Regions from separate parts of the Neptunomonas concharum genome, predicted to be linked through region 2. Evidence: predicted binding sites of a transcription regulator. Region 2 holds the regulator's gene; the other holds the start of a gene.

Region 1 (8,043 bases), 1.6 Mb from region 2:
GTACTCATAAGAATACGATCAAGTAAGGTTTTAGCCTTTTCTTCCCCTAACGCCTGATTAAGCATTGCCCTGATATAACGATCATTATTGATTCCAATACCCGTTTGATCGCTGACTAAATGCATAAAGTCAGAGACAACACCTTCAACACGGGATTGAGGAACGTTGTCCAACTGAGTCATGGCTTCACCAATCAGCTGTACTTGCTTAGGGCCCAGATGCTTGAGCACCTCGGCCGCGTCATCCTCTCCTAAGCTTATGAGCAAGATAGCTGCCTTCTCTATGTCCCTCAGCTCTTGATCATCGCTCATCGGTGTTAATCCACTGTTTTACCGCCTGCGCAACACGTGCTGGATCTTCTGCAATCATGCTTCGTACGGCATTTAGTTGGTATTCAAAGCTTTCATTAGGTGTCGGTAACAAGGAATCCTCTCGACCACCAAAGGTTACCCGATCATCTGAAACGTCAGTACCATCTAGACCATCAAGCTCGGCCGAAACATCTCCTGCGCCGCCAGCTGCCACTGCAGGAAGCGCAGGTGCCGCCAGCCCCTTTAGAATTCGCAGCAACCCAAACCCTAAGAGCAAGACTAATAGCACAGCACCTACTTGCTTAATCAGGTCTTGCAACCAAGGCTGCTCCCAAATAGGCATTTCTTCTTCGACAAATTCCTGCTCCGGAACAAAAGGAGAGTTAATGACATTAACACTATCTCCCCTTACAGCAACGTAACCAACAGCGTCCTGCACCAAGATCCTGAGACGCTCCAACTCACTTTCTGACCAAGGCGTTTTAACCGCTTCTCCTGTTTCACTGTTGATAGAAATCAAATCATCCACCACAACAGCTACACTTAACCGCTCGACACGCCCACTCTGGTGTTTTGTATAGGAAATAGAGCGATCTAACTCAAAATTTCTGGTCGCCTGTTTGCGGCTACTACCTGGTACAACACCGTTAGTTGCCGCTGCGTTTGAGCCATTTGCTACTTCAGGCACCGTAGCCGGGCCTGGGGGTTGATTAGAGAGTGCGCCTGGAATACCTTGCGCACTACCTACACCAACACGACTTTCATCAACCGTTTGCTCGCTCCTGAGAGAGGGGAGATCAGGATTATAAAGTTCATCTGTTTGCTCTACTGCTGTAAAATCAACTTCAGCAGAAACTTCTGCCCGAAAACGCCCCGTCCCTACTACCGGCAGGAGTATGCTGTTAACCCGATTTAGCAGCGTTTCTTCCACTTTTCTCGCATATTCGAACTGCTTCGACGCTAAGACTACATCTTCGTCTTCATCCCGCGCACTCAACAATTGCCCACGCTGATCAACTACCGTCACATCTTTAACATCTAAAGACGGAATTGAAGAAGCTACTAAATTCGCAATCGCAGCCACATGCTCCCGCTCTAATTTCCGACCTGCAAATAACTCTAAGAAGACGGAAGCACTGGTTTTTCGTTGATCCCGCACAAATACCGTATCTTTAGGAATGGCTAAGTGAACCCTAGCATTCCTGACTGCCACCATGCTCGCTATCGTTCGAGAAAGCTCCCCTTCAAGCCCTCGACGATAGCGAGCATTTTCCATAAACTGGCTTACACCTAAACTCTGATCTTTATCCAATAGCTCAAAGCCTACCGTCTTATCAACAGAGAAGCCTTCTGCAGCAAGCTTAAGACGCGCCTGATGCACATATTCATCCGGTACAAGGATTGCCCTACCGTCACCCTCAAACTTATAAGGGATGCTGTATAGCTTTAGCTGCTCGATAACCTGATTAGCATCGACAAACTCAAGATTGGAAAACAAAACACGATAATCTGGGGCACGCGACCACAGCACCACAGCAAAACCAATGGCAATACTTGCAGCCAAGCCCACCATCAGACCCAATTGGCGGAGAATAGTCAGCTTATTAAAGCCTGACATTAGCCCACCAGATTGTAGCGCTGCTGCATTATTATCCATACGTGTTTATATCTTATATAAAGCCATCAAATTGGCATTTTCATAACATCTTCATAAGCCGTCACTAGACGGTTGCGCACTTGTGTCATCGCCTGAAAAGAAACGGATGCCTTCTGCATCTGAATCATTACTTGGCTTAGCTCTATTCGAGGATCGCCCTGCTCATAAGCAGTCGCCATTCGACTAGACTCCATCTGGGTACTATTGACTTTATCAACCGCATTTTTCAATAAAGACCCAAAGCCTTCATTATCTATTCCTTTTACAGAATCCAGCTGCGTCGGAATTTTGACAGCCTGAACACCTTGTTGTGCATCTGCTTTCATAGCACGCATCTGCATCAAGACACTATTGATATCAGCCCTCTCAATCACAACCCACCTCTACGACAATTTATTGACATTATATTCAATAAAAGCACTTTAACAAGCCGCATCAACCCTACTGGCGCCATAAATGTGACGTTTCTAAAGAAAATACGTTTTAGTATACTCATAAATGCAAAAAGCGAGCCAAGCTCGCTTTTCTAAATTTAAACATTTATATTAAGCTACATCTGGAGGGTCGCCGTATTTCAAGCGAACATACATTAAGGCAACTGTAATGGCATCCCCCAGAGCTGTATGTCGCTCAAGCATCGGGATATCTAGCTTTTTAGATATAGTATCAAACCGAAGGTCAACGTTACCGCCAACCGAGCGCCACTTAATTATATCGTGATAGACATGAGATAGCTCAATCGCCTTACAAGGCAACCCAAAGCCAAACTTGGGGCGAATAAACTTATCCAGCATCCTGATATCATAGTTCACGTAATAACCAAGGATTGGCCTATTCCCTACAAACGCCAATACCTGCTCAAGAGCATCATCCAGCTCAATACCATCAATAAGATCAGCTGCTCTTATTTTATGGATTTTAATAGAATCCCCCGTGAGACTTTTAGGCGGCCTCAACTTAATATCAAGACGGTCGCTAGTGAGTACCTTTCTCCCTTTAACTTTAACTGCACCAATAGAAACGATATCAGCCGTTTTCACATCCAGCCCGGTTGTCTCACAATCTAAGGAAACAACCTCATCACCCTCATATGGTTCAAAGAGATGAGCATAGGGACCTGTCCTATGCTCCATTTTTTCTTTCATTCTTCTTATTGTTCTGGGGATAATCATAAAATTTAACGACTCCCTAAGTGATAACGCAACTCTAAATGCTTTTTAAACCCTTTCACTATATGAAATGCATCCCTCAACAGATCACGTTCCATTTTATTCATAGACTGGAGATCAAGGGTATTAGGCGTTAGGTCAACACCCGCTTCTTGCTCTTCCGCCCTTTTGATTTGCTGGCGCAGCCGCAACTGAATAAACAAACCTAAGGCTTCCGATAAATCCTTCGCATGCTTTTCTTTCATAATGCCGGCTTCTGCCAGGGCCTCTAAACGCTTAAAGGTATTTGTCGCTAAAATACGCTGCTCTAATGCCATTGTTCTAACACCGTGAACAATAGGGAAGATACCGCCTTTTTTGACATCCAATTGCCCTTTTTCCTTTAAGTTTCCAAAAAAAGTCAGAGGTGTATCAAACTCCAGCGCCACCTTGGCAAAATGAGAGAAGAAAACATCATTGTTTTTCAAATACTTAAAAAACCAGTTCCTCGCCGCTTTAAATAAAGCAGGATTACCAGCAACGGGTTTTGCATCAACAGCGATCGCCAAATTCATTTGATCAGACTCTTTCCAACTCGAAGACCAGTCTCCCATCTTCTGAGTCCAATCACCCAGTGAGTTCACCCATTCTGGGTTTGAAACCATGATATTACCCGGACAAGGCGGGTACCCAAATTTCATTAACTCTTCACTAAAGCGGTTCATCACGTCTTGCATTTGAGGCCAAACAAGCCCGTCACGATAAATAATTGCATTATCCTGATCCGTTTTCATGACCTGCTCACCACGCCCCTCCGAGCCCATAACAATCAGGCAAACGTGAGGCTGCATATCCACAGGAACCATTAAATCAAACAGCTTAGCCATCACACGGCCATTCATCGCAGCTAACAGATCCATCGCAAAGCGTGTCTTAACCCCATGAGATACCAATGAGCGAATTAAATCATTCAACCCTTGAGCAGCCACATGCAAATCTTCGACTGTTTTTGCACGCTCAATACGCAAACCAATGACATGCGAGTGACTTGAGAAAAAGCTCAATACATCAGTTAAATCAACTATACCGACCAGCTCTGCGCCCTCCATTACAACCACTCGTTCGATGTGCTGCTGTGTCATGGTAATTAGAGCGTTGAACAGATACTCGTCTGGGTTGATACTTATTAAGCGATACGTGGCTATATCAGCCACCGATGTCGATATCGGTAATTCATTCATCACCACTGCATTTAACAGGTCCGTACCCGTTACCATTCCGTATCGAGTCCCTTTTCGAACCAGCACACAGTCCACTTTTTTCTCGCGCATCAGAACAGTGGCTTCTTTGATTGAGGTTTCTTCTAGAACAATCAGAGGCTCCCTGATTACACCCTCACTCACTCTGGCTAACATAAACTCAGCCATGTCCTGAGATTCACCGTGCTGCTCAAGAATCTCAGTCTTTGCCGTTAAATTTTGTTGAAAATAATCAGCAAACAAGGAGTTAGTAGAAACTAGATCCAACACCGTCTTAGTAGGAATGATATGGCAAATCGTTTCCTCTTCTGCGGTAAAGTTATGAATAGCCCTGCCTTTAATTGCCGACCAAGCACCAAAGTAATCCTCATTCTCATAGTGAACAAATATATGCTCCTGACCATCATCTTCACCGTCAGGTGCTTCACTCTCCGAAACTCGTCCTTTCAAGACAACATACACACCTTCAGGAACAGATCCGGCCGCCATTACGACCTCACCTTTCTGAAAATAGCCAATATCAAGATTTTGACGAAGCAATGCTTGCTCGCTATCACTCAGCAGGCTAAATGGCAAGTTATCCATATTGAAAGATGAAGGCATAGAAATTTCCTCTATTTCATAAAAAAGGGCACATCAACTCTCGCTGATGCGCCCTCGGTATTTTGAGAACTAACTCAAATATTAGTGAGCGTGAGCGTCACCAGCACCACGTGGAATACGTAGATCTTCAACGATACGCTGCATCTCTTCAGATGGAGGCGGTGTCATTGAAGCAACAACAATTGCCACAACAAAGTGCAGAATCATACCAACAGTACCGAAACCACCTGGCGAGATACCCATGAAGTAATCAGCAGAGTTACCGCCACCGAATACGAAGTACCACATATAGCCAACAGTAGAGATCAGACCTACCAGCATACCTGCAATAGCGCCCTGCGTGTTCATGCGCTTGTAGAAGATACCCAGCATAATAGTTGGGAATACCGACGCACACGCGATACCAAACGCCAACGCTACTACCTGAGCCACGAAGCCTGGAGGGTTGATACCGAAGTAACCTGCAATACAGATCGCCACAACCGCAGCCAAACGAGCATACATAAGCTCTTGTTTGTCTGTGATATTTGGATTGATAGTTTTCTTCATCAAGTCATGCGAGATTGCAGTAGAGATTACCAACAATAGGCCAGCAGCTGTTGATAGTGCCGCTGCAACTGCACCTGCAGCCACCAAAGCGATTACCCAGTTAGGCAATTGAGCAATATCTGGGTTAGCCAATACCATGATGTCACGGTCTACGTAAACTTCATTAGCAAAAGGCTGTTTAGCTGAATCGAATTCAGCACCCGCTTTAGCATTAACTGCCAAACGCTGTCCCATTTCGCCACGAGTATCAGCCCCATCAAACTGAGGCTTACCACCTTTACCATCAAATGCAGCACCGGCAGCGTACTGGATTTTTCCATCGCCGTTTCGGTCATTCCACGCCAGAAGACCTGCATTTTCCCAGTTTTTAAACCAAGATGGAATTTCGCTGTAAGCAGTACCTGCGTTATCAGGGCCATTGATAGTCTGAATCAGGTTTACACGACCGAAGCCTGCAACACCAGGAACCGCAGTGTAAAGCAATGCGATGAAAATCAACGCCCAGCCAGCAGAAGTACGCGCGTCTTTAACACGAGGTACGGTAAAGAAGCGTACAATTACGTGCGGAAGACCTGCTGTACCACACATCAGTGCAACCGTCAGGAAGAAAATATCGATAGTGGACTTTTTGCCTGCCGTATATTGCGCAAAGCCTAGATCCATAGATAGTTTATCCAATGTTGCCAAGACGGACTGACCAGACTCCAGCGTCGCACCTAAACCAATCTGAGGTAGAATGTGGCCTGTTACCTGAGCAGACAGGAAGAATGCAGGAACAGTAAACGCCAGAATCAATACACAGTACTGAGCTACCTGAGTGTAGGTAATACCCTTCATACCACCCAATACAGCGTAGAAGAATACGATTGCCATACCGATAACAACACCTGTGTTGATATCAACATGTAAGTAACGAGAGAATACGATACCTACACCACGCATTTGACCTGCTACGTAGGTGAAGGAGATAACAATCGTACAAACTACAGCAATAGTACGCGCAACGTTTGACTCGTAGCGGTCACCGACAAAGTCAGGCACCGTGAACTTACCAAATTTACGCAGATAAGGTGCAAGCAACAACGCAAGCAATACGTAGCCACCTGTCCAGCCCATCAAGTAAGCAGAACCATCACGGCCGATAAAGGAGATCAATCCTGCAAGGGATATGAAAGATGCTGCTGACATCCAGTCAGCCGCAGTTGCCATACCGTTAGCAATCGGGTGTACACCACCGCCAGCAACGTAGAACTCTTTGGTAGAACCCGCTCGGGCCCATACCGCGATACCTATATATAGGAGGAATGATCCACCAATAAATATGTATGATAATACATCAACACTCATATTAACGCCGTCCTATGTAAATTATTATTATTCGTGAACGTCATATTTTTCGTCGAGTTTGTTCATACTAAACACGTATGCCCAGATCAACAAAACGAAGACGAAGATAGACCCTTGCTGGCCGAACCAGAACCCTAATGGAAATCCACCCAACTGGATGGCATTAAGCTGATCAACAAACAAGATGCCACAGCCGTAAGAAGCTACGAACCAGATGGCAAGGTAGGTCATAATTATGCGCAAGTTTTCGCTCCAATAAGCTTTTGCGCTATCACTACTGATTGACATGGCACTATCCTTTATTTTTTGTTATCGGATTAGATTGAAAAAGTAGACAGAGTGAATCTACCAAAGAGTGATGACAAACAAATCCCCGACTTTAGTCGGTAAACATTGTCAACATTGTTACATTCTTCAGCGCAAACCTGCGCCACGTATCACTTACAGCCTATTTAAAGAAAACTCCTTAACATACAACAAGCTATACAAAGGTATAACGGAGTAGTGAGTCCCACTCACATTTTCGGTTACACTTAAGGTTCTCGAGCAATTGTTTCAAGGTATGTCGACATGTTAGCGGGCTGGTCCATTATTCTTATCTCCCTATTATATGTAGGCCTGTTATTTGGTATCGCCTACTATGGAGACAAAACGACACGGGGCAAATACTATGCAACAAACCCCATTATTTACTCACTATCCCTTGCTGTTTACTGCTCTTCTTGGACATTTTATGGTGCCGTTGGTAGATCTTCATACTCTGGCTGGGAGTTCGTTGCTACCTATTTAGGCCCTATTCTTGTATTTATTTTTGGCTGGAGGGTTATTGAGAAAATCATTCTTGTCAGCAAGCAGCAAAATATAACAACTATCTCAGACTTTATCTCATCCCGGTACGGAAAAAGCCAAGCGTTGGCTGTGATGGTAACCATTATCGCAGTGCTAGGCACCATCCCGTACATTGCCATGCAGTTGAAAGCCGTTGCCATCAGCTACAACGCTCTGGCACCAGGCACCACAGAAGCATTGAGCAAAGGTAGCGATACGGCACTTTTTGTGGCCATTCTTATGGCTATTTTTGCCATTCTCTTTGGAACACGTCATATCGACGCAACGGAGCACCACGAAGGGCTCGTACTAGCCGTTGCGTTTGAGTCCATTATCAAACT
Region 2 (8,043 bases):
TTTCGACTCACAACGAATAAGCTGTCAGTCATCTCAGGGATTTCATTATGCCTGCGTATATAACGTAATACGGTTTCTACGGTGATGTCTGGGCGGATCGTCACCGTATCGGTGTTCATCAAGCCACCAGCGGTATCTTCCGGATAGCCCAGAATCTCTTCTAAGCGTTCCCGGTTTTGCTGGTCCATGATTTGTAGCAGCTCTTTGGTTACCCGTTCTGGGAGCTGCTGTAATATGTCTGCGACATCATCTGTATCAAGGCTCTCAGTAACCGCTAAAACACGGTCTGTATCCATGGTGCTGAGAATGTCTGCCTGGATATCATCAGGCAAATACTGGAGTACTTTACCTTCATTCTCTTCTTTAATGAGATTCCAGAGAATTTGACGTTCTTTGGGTGGAGATTTCTCTAGCAGGTGTGCCACTTCCACCGGACGAAGCGAAGTGTTCAACGTGAAGCGTACCTGCTGAAGCGCGCCGCTTTCTAAAGCACGGTTAAGCTTGTCTAGTGCTGTGGTTTCTTCACGGGTTGTCATGATATCCCTTGCTGATGCCCAAAGAGGGGTCAATGTTGCTAAAAATTGCGGATTAGTATAGCGGAATGCGTTAATAGCTTCAGTGGTAGGGCGTTAAAAATTATTCGTCTTCGTCGAAGCGGTTATTAATGATCGTCTCTATGGCCTGCATCGCTTCTGTTTGGTCTTCACCATCAGTTTTGATGGTAAGTTCTGTCCCTTTGCTAGCGGCAAGCATCATAACTGACATAATACTCTTACCATCGACTTCGCGGCCATCTTTTTCGAGACGGATGTCAGCTGAAAAGCGGCTGGTTGTGCCAATTAACTTGGCTGCTGCTCTGGCATGCAACCCCAGTTTATTAATAATCGTTATCTTCTTTTCAAGCATTGCTATATCCGCTTCTTGGTCTTAGCTCAATGTAACTCTCTATGACGTACATTGACATTATCCATATGTTCTTTGAAATAACTAGCTAGTTGCTCTGAAACATAAACAGAGCGGTGATGACCACCTGTGCATCCTATACCGACCGTCATATAACTACGGTTATTCTTGATAAAGTGAGGTAACCACTTTTCAATGTAGTGTTGGATGTCATGGATCATCTCGGTGACTTCAGGTGCAGCACTGAGAAATGTTTGGACAGGTTGGTCTAGCCCTGTGTACTGTCTTAATTCAGTCACCCAGTAAGGGTTTGGCAGAACCCGCATATCAAATACAATGTCTGCATCCAATGGGACGCCATGTTTAAAACCAAACGACTCAAATTGCAGAGAGAGTGATTGCTCCGCACGGTCCGCAACGCGTAGCTTAATGGCGTCTCTCAGTTCATAGATAGATAAACGGGTAGTATCTATCCTGATATTAGCAAGGTCCGTAATAGGTTCTAGTAACTTCCTTTCATATTCTATCGCATCAGGAAGATTACTGACTCTTTCTGCCATGGGGTGTCTGCGCCGCGTGGAACTATAACGTTGCAGCAGTGTTTCGTATGAGGCGTCTAGGTAGACAAGCTCTACGGAAATTTCTGGATATTGGCGAAAATATGTCCACATCTGCGGCACCTTTTCCAGATTGCTGGACAGGTTGCGTGCATCAATGCAGACCGCAATTTTATTGAGCTGCGCATCATCATTTAGCATGTGAGTGACTAAATCGGGCATCAGCATGGCAGGTAAGTTGTCGATACAATAATATCCGACATCTTCCAGTGCCTGAAGGGCTGTACTTTTACCTGAACCTGAGCGGCCACTGATAATGATGAGTTTCATTGTTACTCTGCTGTTTAGTTAAAAACTTCTGAAGCCACTTGCAACAGATGAGTATTGGAGTCAGCTTTTCTTAGTTGTTCTCTAATCGCTTCTTGACTAAAGGACTCAGCGAGTTTCCCTAAAATATTTAGATGTTCTTCACAGGCTTCTTCAGGAACAAGCAAAAAGAAGAGTAGGTCTACGGGGCGATTGTCTATCGCATCAAAATCAATGGGTTCAGATAAATGGATCAGCGCACCGATCGCTTCGGTAATACCGGCAAGGCGGCAATGTGGGATCGCCACACCTTCGCCAATGCCGGTGCTGCCCAGCCTTTCTCTGCTTATCAATCCACTAAATAAATCTTCTGCGACAATACTGCCGTTTGATTCTGCAATGATGTTACTTACAAACTCCAGAATGCGCTTTTTACTGCCGCCTTCAATATGTTGAAGCGTTCGTTCGGGTGATAGCAAAGATATAATGGACATGTGTGCTATAAATCTAATGGTTATTTGTGACTTTTCAGTTTTTCTTTGTGCTTGATGATCTGGCGATCGAGTTTGTCAGTGAGACCGTCGATAGCAGCATACATATCTTCGTGTTCACTGGTGGCAAATACTTCCCCACCTGCAATATGCATATCGGCTTCAGCTTTTTGACGTAATTTATCTACACTTAGTGTCACTTGAACGTTTGTGATGTTATCAAAGTGGCGTTCCAGCTTTTCAAATTTAGTGTGTACGTATTCAGATAAAGCTTCTGTCAGTTCTACATGGTGGCCAGTGATATTGATTTGCATATTAAGTCTCCTTTTGACACGACAGGTATGTCGTAGTGTGTTCATTAAATCAGACGCTTTCTCTCATTTGAAGGCGCAATTCCCATTGCTTCCCGGTATTTGGCGATGGTTCGCCGTGCGACCTGTATACCTTCTTCATCTAATAGTTGGGCTATTTTATTATCACTTAAAGGTTTAGTTGGATTTTCAGCGGCTATCAGTTTTTTGATGACTGCGCGTATGGCTGTGGATGACGCAGCCCCTCCGTCACTTGTGCTAACGTGGCTGGAGAAGAAGTACTTAAGCTCAAAAATCCCTCTAGGTGTATGCATATATTTTTGAGTGGTTACACGAGATATCGTAGATTCATGCATCTCTACCGCCTCCGCGATGTCATGTAAAACCATGGGTTTCATCGCTTCTGGGCCGAAGTCTAGAAAGTCAGACTGTCTTTCAATGATTTGGCTTGAAACCTTCAACAAAGTTTCATTACGGCTTTGTAAACTTTTGATAAACCAGCGAGCTTCCTGCAGATGACTCTTGAGGTAGGTATTGTCTGCACTGTTGTCTGCTCGCCTGATGAGGTCTGCATAACGGGTGTTTATCTGTAAGTTAGGTGAGGCTTCCGAGTTAAGTCGTACAGTCCATACACCACGAATTTTCTCTACATATACATCTGGAATGACATACTCGGCTTTACTGTTCGATATAAAAGATCCTGGATGCGGATTTAACGATTGAATCAGCGTAATGATGGCTTGAAGTTGCGGCTCTTTTAGCCTCAGTTTACGCATCAACTGCTTATAGTCTCGGCTACCTAGCAGGTGTATATATTGGCGACAAAGCATCACTGATTGCTTCAAAAGGGGCGTGTCAGGAGGTAATTGCTGTAGCTGTATGCTCAGGCACTCACCTAAATCGCGTGCTGCAACACCTGGCGGATCAAATTGCTGAATGCGGTGCAGTACAGCCTCAAGCTCATCCAATTCAGCATCCTGAAAAAGTTCAGATTCTTCTTGGACGAAATGCTCAAGCAGCTCATCTAATGAAATACGTAGATAGCCTTCGGTATCGATACCGTCAATAATCGCCTCGGCGATCATCTGATCCGTAGGGCTCATTGGCGTAAGATTAAGCTGCCAGAGCAAGTGGTCCTGAAGGGTTTCTTCTGCACTATCATTGGACTCAAAGGGCAAGTCTTCATCCCTATGGGTTGTGCTGCCAGAATTGGTAGATGCTTGAAAGGTATCATCCCATGATGAGTCCGTAGCAAGCTCTTCTGGGATGCGATCATTCCACTGATCGTCAAAAGAGTCTTCTGTCTCTTGATACTCATCAAGTGAATCGTTTTGGCTGTTGCTAGGTTCCTCATAAGCGCTATCAGTATGCTCTTTCGAAGAGGTTGTTTCGGGCTCAGCTGATTGAGTGGCGTTATCCGCCTGTTCTGGCTGGCTTTGTTCATGAAGCTCATCCGCTTCTTCTGATGTCTCAAGCATAGGGTTGCTGTCGAGCGCTTCTTGGATCTCTTGCTGGAGATCAAGCGTCGATAATTGCAGTAAGCGAATAGCCTGCTGCAATTGAGGGGGCATTGTTAGGTGCTGACCCATTTTAAGTTGTAATGACTGCTTCATAAAATTACAACAATACTCCTAAGCGGTATCAATCTACTCAAAGTTTGAAGGTATCACCCAAATAGGCCGCTTTCACCTGATCGTTGGCGAGTATCTCTGCGGGAGTGCCTTGGGCTAAAATTACCCCTTCACTTACAATATAGGCTTTTTCACAAATATCGAGTGTTTCTCTAACATTATGGTCTGTGATTAATATGCCTATGCCTTTAGATTGTAGGTGCTTTATAGTCTGTTTGATATCATTTACTGAGATTGGATCTACGCCCGCAAAGGGTTCATCTAACAAAATGAAGGAGGGTTCAGAAGCTAGAGCTCGTGCGATTTCCACTCTTCGGCGCTCACCGCCGGATAAGCTCATACCTAGGCTTTCTCGCAAATGAGAGATATGGAATTCTTCAAGTAAGGTTTCGAGTTTCGTTTCCCTTTGGGAGGGCGTCAGCTCTTTTCGCATCTCTAGAATACCCATCAGGTTATCCTTGACGCTTAGCTTTCGAAAAATAGACGCTTCTTGTGGCAGGTAGCCAATCCCTTTCCTTGCACGAAGGTGCATAGGATCACGGGTTACGTCATCATCGCCAATGCGGATGGCTCCATCATTGGCTTGAATTAAGCCTACAATCATATAAAAACAGGTTGTTTTTCCAGCTCCATTTGGACCCAGCAACCCTACAATTTCCCCGCTATTTACTTCTAAGGAGACATCGCGAACAACCTGGCGTTTCTTATAGGCTTTGGCCAAGTGCAGAGCTTGAAGCAATTTACTCATAATTAGGGCTTAGCCTTAGGTTGAATAACCATCTGGACGCGCTGCCCGGTTTTACCTTCGCCGCTATAGGCATTTACGATGGCTTTGTCCATCTGATAAACAATTTTACTACCGGTAAACTGGTCGCTTTCTTGTTGGACTTTTGCATTGCCTGTGATCGTAATGGTCTGTTTGGCGATTAAATAATCAAGCTTTTCGCCAAAGGCATCCGTAATAGGCTTATCTTCAGCTGCTTGCTGTCGGAAATTAGCGGGGGAACCGTTTGCAATAATGCGGCTAACGCTGTCTTTTTCACGATAGAGATCAATACGGGCCGCTTTGATCTCCATTGAACCTTGTTTCATGAGTACATTGCCGGTGTAGGTTGTGGTGCCTGTTTTTTCATTGATCTGTGCTGCGTCAGCACTGATGTGAATCGGCTGATGCTTATCTGAAGGGAGTGCGTAAGCGAAGGAGGTTAATCCTAAGAAGTAAGCTCCTAGAATGCTCAGTAGAGTATGATATGAGCGTTTATTGGTCTGCATAAAAAGTACCTTTCACATCTGATAAAAGCTCAGATACACCTGTGTTGTAGTTGATAATCATACCCGTCGCTGTAGTAGTGTGTCCTTTTTGACGGATCTCGATAGGCGCATCTGTTTTTGCTATGCCTTCAAGGTGAAGCAGGGTTAATGATGACGTGGTTAGCTCAGTCGGCGCTTCATTGGTGGAATTATGCGTGACGACTACCGCTTCATCAAGCTGCAATGATTGAGTTGTGTCTGAACTAAAGCCTTTATTGCTTTGAAAGTTAATGCGGCTAGCACCTGGCCGATGTAACGCTATTTTGGGCGTAGTCAGAGCGGAGCCTTGCTTCTCAGGGAAGTGGTTTAATTCACTAGCGTTGAGCGTGCGTACTAGGTGTCCTGTGGCGCTAAACTCTCTAACGTTGACGTCCTTCATAAAATAGTCCACACCACTGGTTATTGGTGGCATGTCGGATGAGCCTTGGTCTGCGTCTGTTTGTAGAATCCAATACATGAACACAGGCACCAGTAACGCAATTGCGAGAAATAGCTGGGTTTGGTTACGGTTCAGAGGCAACATTATAAAAAGTCTTGGTAGGCTTTTTCGAGTAAGGCTTTCGCCTCAAGGATAGCTTCGCAGAATTCCCTTGCGGCGCCATATCCACCGGTTCTTTCCGTGCACCAATCAGCGTGTTCCCTTACAAAGGGGTGTGCATTTGGCACAGTGCACCCAAAAGCTACCGCTTTAATAGCAGAGAGGTCAGGTAAGTCGTCGCCAATATAAGCGGTGTCTTGCGCGCTGTGGCCGGTCATCGTCCATAGCTCCTCAAGTGCGGCTAACTTATCATCTCTCCCTTGACGTAAGTAGGAGATATTCAGCGCTTGTGCGCGAATTTCGACTTGTGGTGAGCGCCTGCCTGTAATGATAGCGGTTTCGATGCCGGCTTGGTGTAACATTTTCAGACCTAGGCCGTCTAACGTATTGAACATCTTGACTTCACGACCATCGGGTAAAAAGTGAAGGCTACCATCTGTCATAATGCCATCTACATCGAAGACTGCTAATTTAATCTTAGCGGCTTTCTCTTTAAGTGCTGGCGTCTCTATTCGTTTCATTAAATGACCCCTGCCTTCAGCATGTCGTGCATATTTAGTGCCCCAACAGGGCGGTTCTCTTGGTCGCAGACGATTAGCGCATTGATCTTTTTTGATTGCATTATTTGTAACGCTTCAGCCGCTAATAGTTCCCCTGAAACGGTCGTACAATGTTGAGTCATCACTTGATCAATACTTGTATTTTTTAGGTTGAGTTCTTGATCCAAGGTTCGACGAAGGTCACCGTCGGTAAATATACCAATGAGTTGCCCTTGTGTGTTCGTTACCGTGGTCATACCTAAGCGCTTGTCTGTTACTTCTAATAGACTTTCGTGGATAGGTGTGCCGGAAGATACACGAGGGACATCTTCGCCGCTGTGCATAATATCTTTGACTTTGAGAAGTAGCTTTCTCCCTAAGCTGCCACCTGGGTGTGAAAACGCGAAATCTTCTGCACTAAAGCCTCTGGCTTCTAAAAGTGCTATCGCTAACGCATCGCCAAGTACTAATTGGGTAGTTGTGCTGGATGTGGGGGCTAAGCCGAGAGGACAGGCTTCTTTTTCTACACCAATGTGCAAGTTGGCGTCGGCTTCTTGAGAGAGGGTGGAGTTAGGATTGGCGGTAATACTAATCAAAGGAATTGCCAGCCGTTTGATTAAGGGCAAAATAGTGACAATTTCTGCGGTTTCTCCAGAATTTGAAAGGGCTAGTACAACGTCATCAGCCGTAAACATACCCATATCCCCATGGCTGGCTTCAGCAGGGTGAACAAAGAATGAAGGTGTCCCGGTACTGGCCAGTGTAGCCGCTATTTTGTTGCCAATATGCCCTGATTTTCCCATGCCGGTAACAATAATACGACCCCGGCAATTTATCATTGCGTCACATGCAGCTTCAAAGTCGCCATCAAGGTGATTTAGTAGATCGCTAACCGCCTCTGCTTCAAGTTTAATAGTGCGGATAGCAGAGTCTAAAAAGGATTTGATTGTATCCATGATGCTCGCCTTTTTTATCAGATCGACATAGTGTACAGCACAAACATATAACCGGCATAAGCTGCAGCCAGTAGCCCGCCTTCTAAACGATTGATCCTTGCAGGCTTTTGAATCAGGCAAAAAATAACCAGGGTAATGGTGACAGCTAGCATGACAAGATAGTCTCGATTGAAAGCTACTGCATCCATAGTAATGGGGTTAACAAAACCGGGGATCGCCATGACGGCTGCTAAGTTGAAGATGTTAGAGCCTACAACGTTGCCTAATGCAATGTCGTGATGCTTTTTTAAAGCACTCGCGACCGAGGCGGCTAGCTCAGGCAAACTGGTACCAATCGCGACGATTGTTAATCCTATTACTAGCTCAGACACACCCATTTGAGTGGCAACTTCAACTGCGCCCCAAACGAGCATTCTAGAGCTTATGATAAGCAGGGTAAGGCCGAGAACGAGCCAAAAAATAGCTGTTTTTGTGGCCATCTCAGGGATCTCTTCGGCCTC

Evidence for each region. The regulator sigma-54, encoded in region 2, starts transcription at its own class of promoters, with help from an activator protein. The targets are predictions, from matches to a motif close to TGGCACNNNNNTTGCTNT.
Region 1: the regulator sigma-54 is predicted to act here: its motif matches at 2,466-2,483, upstream of fliE (flagellar hook-basal body complex protein FliE).

Annotation. Positions count from the first base shown of each region.
Region 1 covers NZ_CP043869.1:680,226-688,268, reverse strand. Annotated here, with positions in the region: gene fliG (flagellar motor switch protein FliG) at 1-311, opposite strand, end outside; gene fliF (flagellar basal-body MS-ring/collar protein FliF) at 301-1,968, opposite strand; gene fliE (flagellar hook-basal body complex protein FliE) at 1,995-2,342, opposite strand; gene F0U83_RS03240 (3'-5' exonuclease) at 2,514-3,140, opposite strand; gene F0U83_RS03235 (DUF294 nucleotidyltransferase-like domain-containing protein) at 3,146-4,978, opposite strand; gene F0U83_RS03230 (sodium:solute symporter family protein) at 5,060-6,874, opposite strand; gene F0U83_RS03225 (DUF4212 domain-containing protein) at 6,902-7,162, opposite strand; gene F0U83_RS03220 (hybrid sensor histidine kinase/response regulator) at 7,445-8,043, shown strand, end outside.
Region 2 covers NZ_CP043869.1:2,623,207-2,631,249, reverse strand. Annotated here, with positions in the region: gene mgtE (magnesium transporter) at 1-536, opposite strand, end outside; gene F0U83_RS12440 (HPr family phosphocarrier protein) at 637-906, opposite strand; gene rapZ (RNase adapter RapZ) at 933-1,790, opposite strand; gene ptsN (PTS IIA-like nitrogen regulatory protein PtsN) at 1,805-2,260, opposite strand; gene hpf (ribosome hibernation promoting factor) at 2,281-2,571, opposite strand; gene F0U83_RS12420 (RNA polymerase factor sigma-54) at 2,616-4,181, opposite strand; gene lptB (LPS export ABC transporter ATP-binding protein) at 4,219-4,947, opposite strand; gene lptA (lipopolysaccharide transport periplasmic protein LptA) at 4,950-5,471, opposite strand; gene lptC (LPS export ABC transporter periplasmic protein LptC) at 5,458-6,033, opposite strand; gene F0U83_RS12400 (KdsC family phosphatase) at 6,033-6,569, opposite strand; gene F0U83_RS12395 (KpsF/GutQ family sugar-phosphate isomerase) at 6,569-7,543, opposite strand; gene F0U83_RS12390 (calcium/sodium antiporter) at 7,561-8,043, opposite strand, start outside.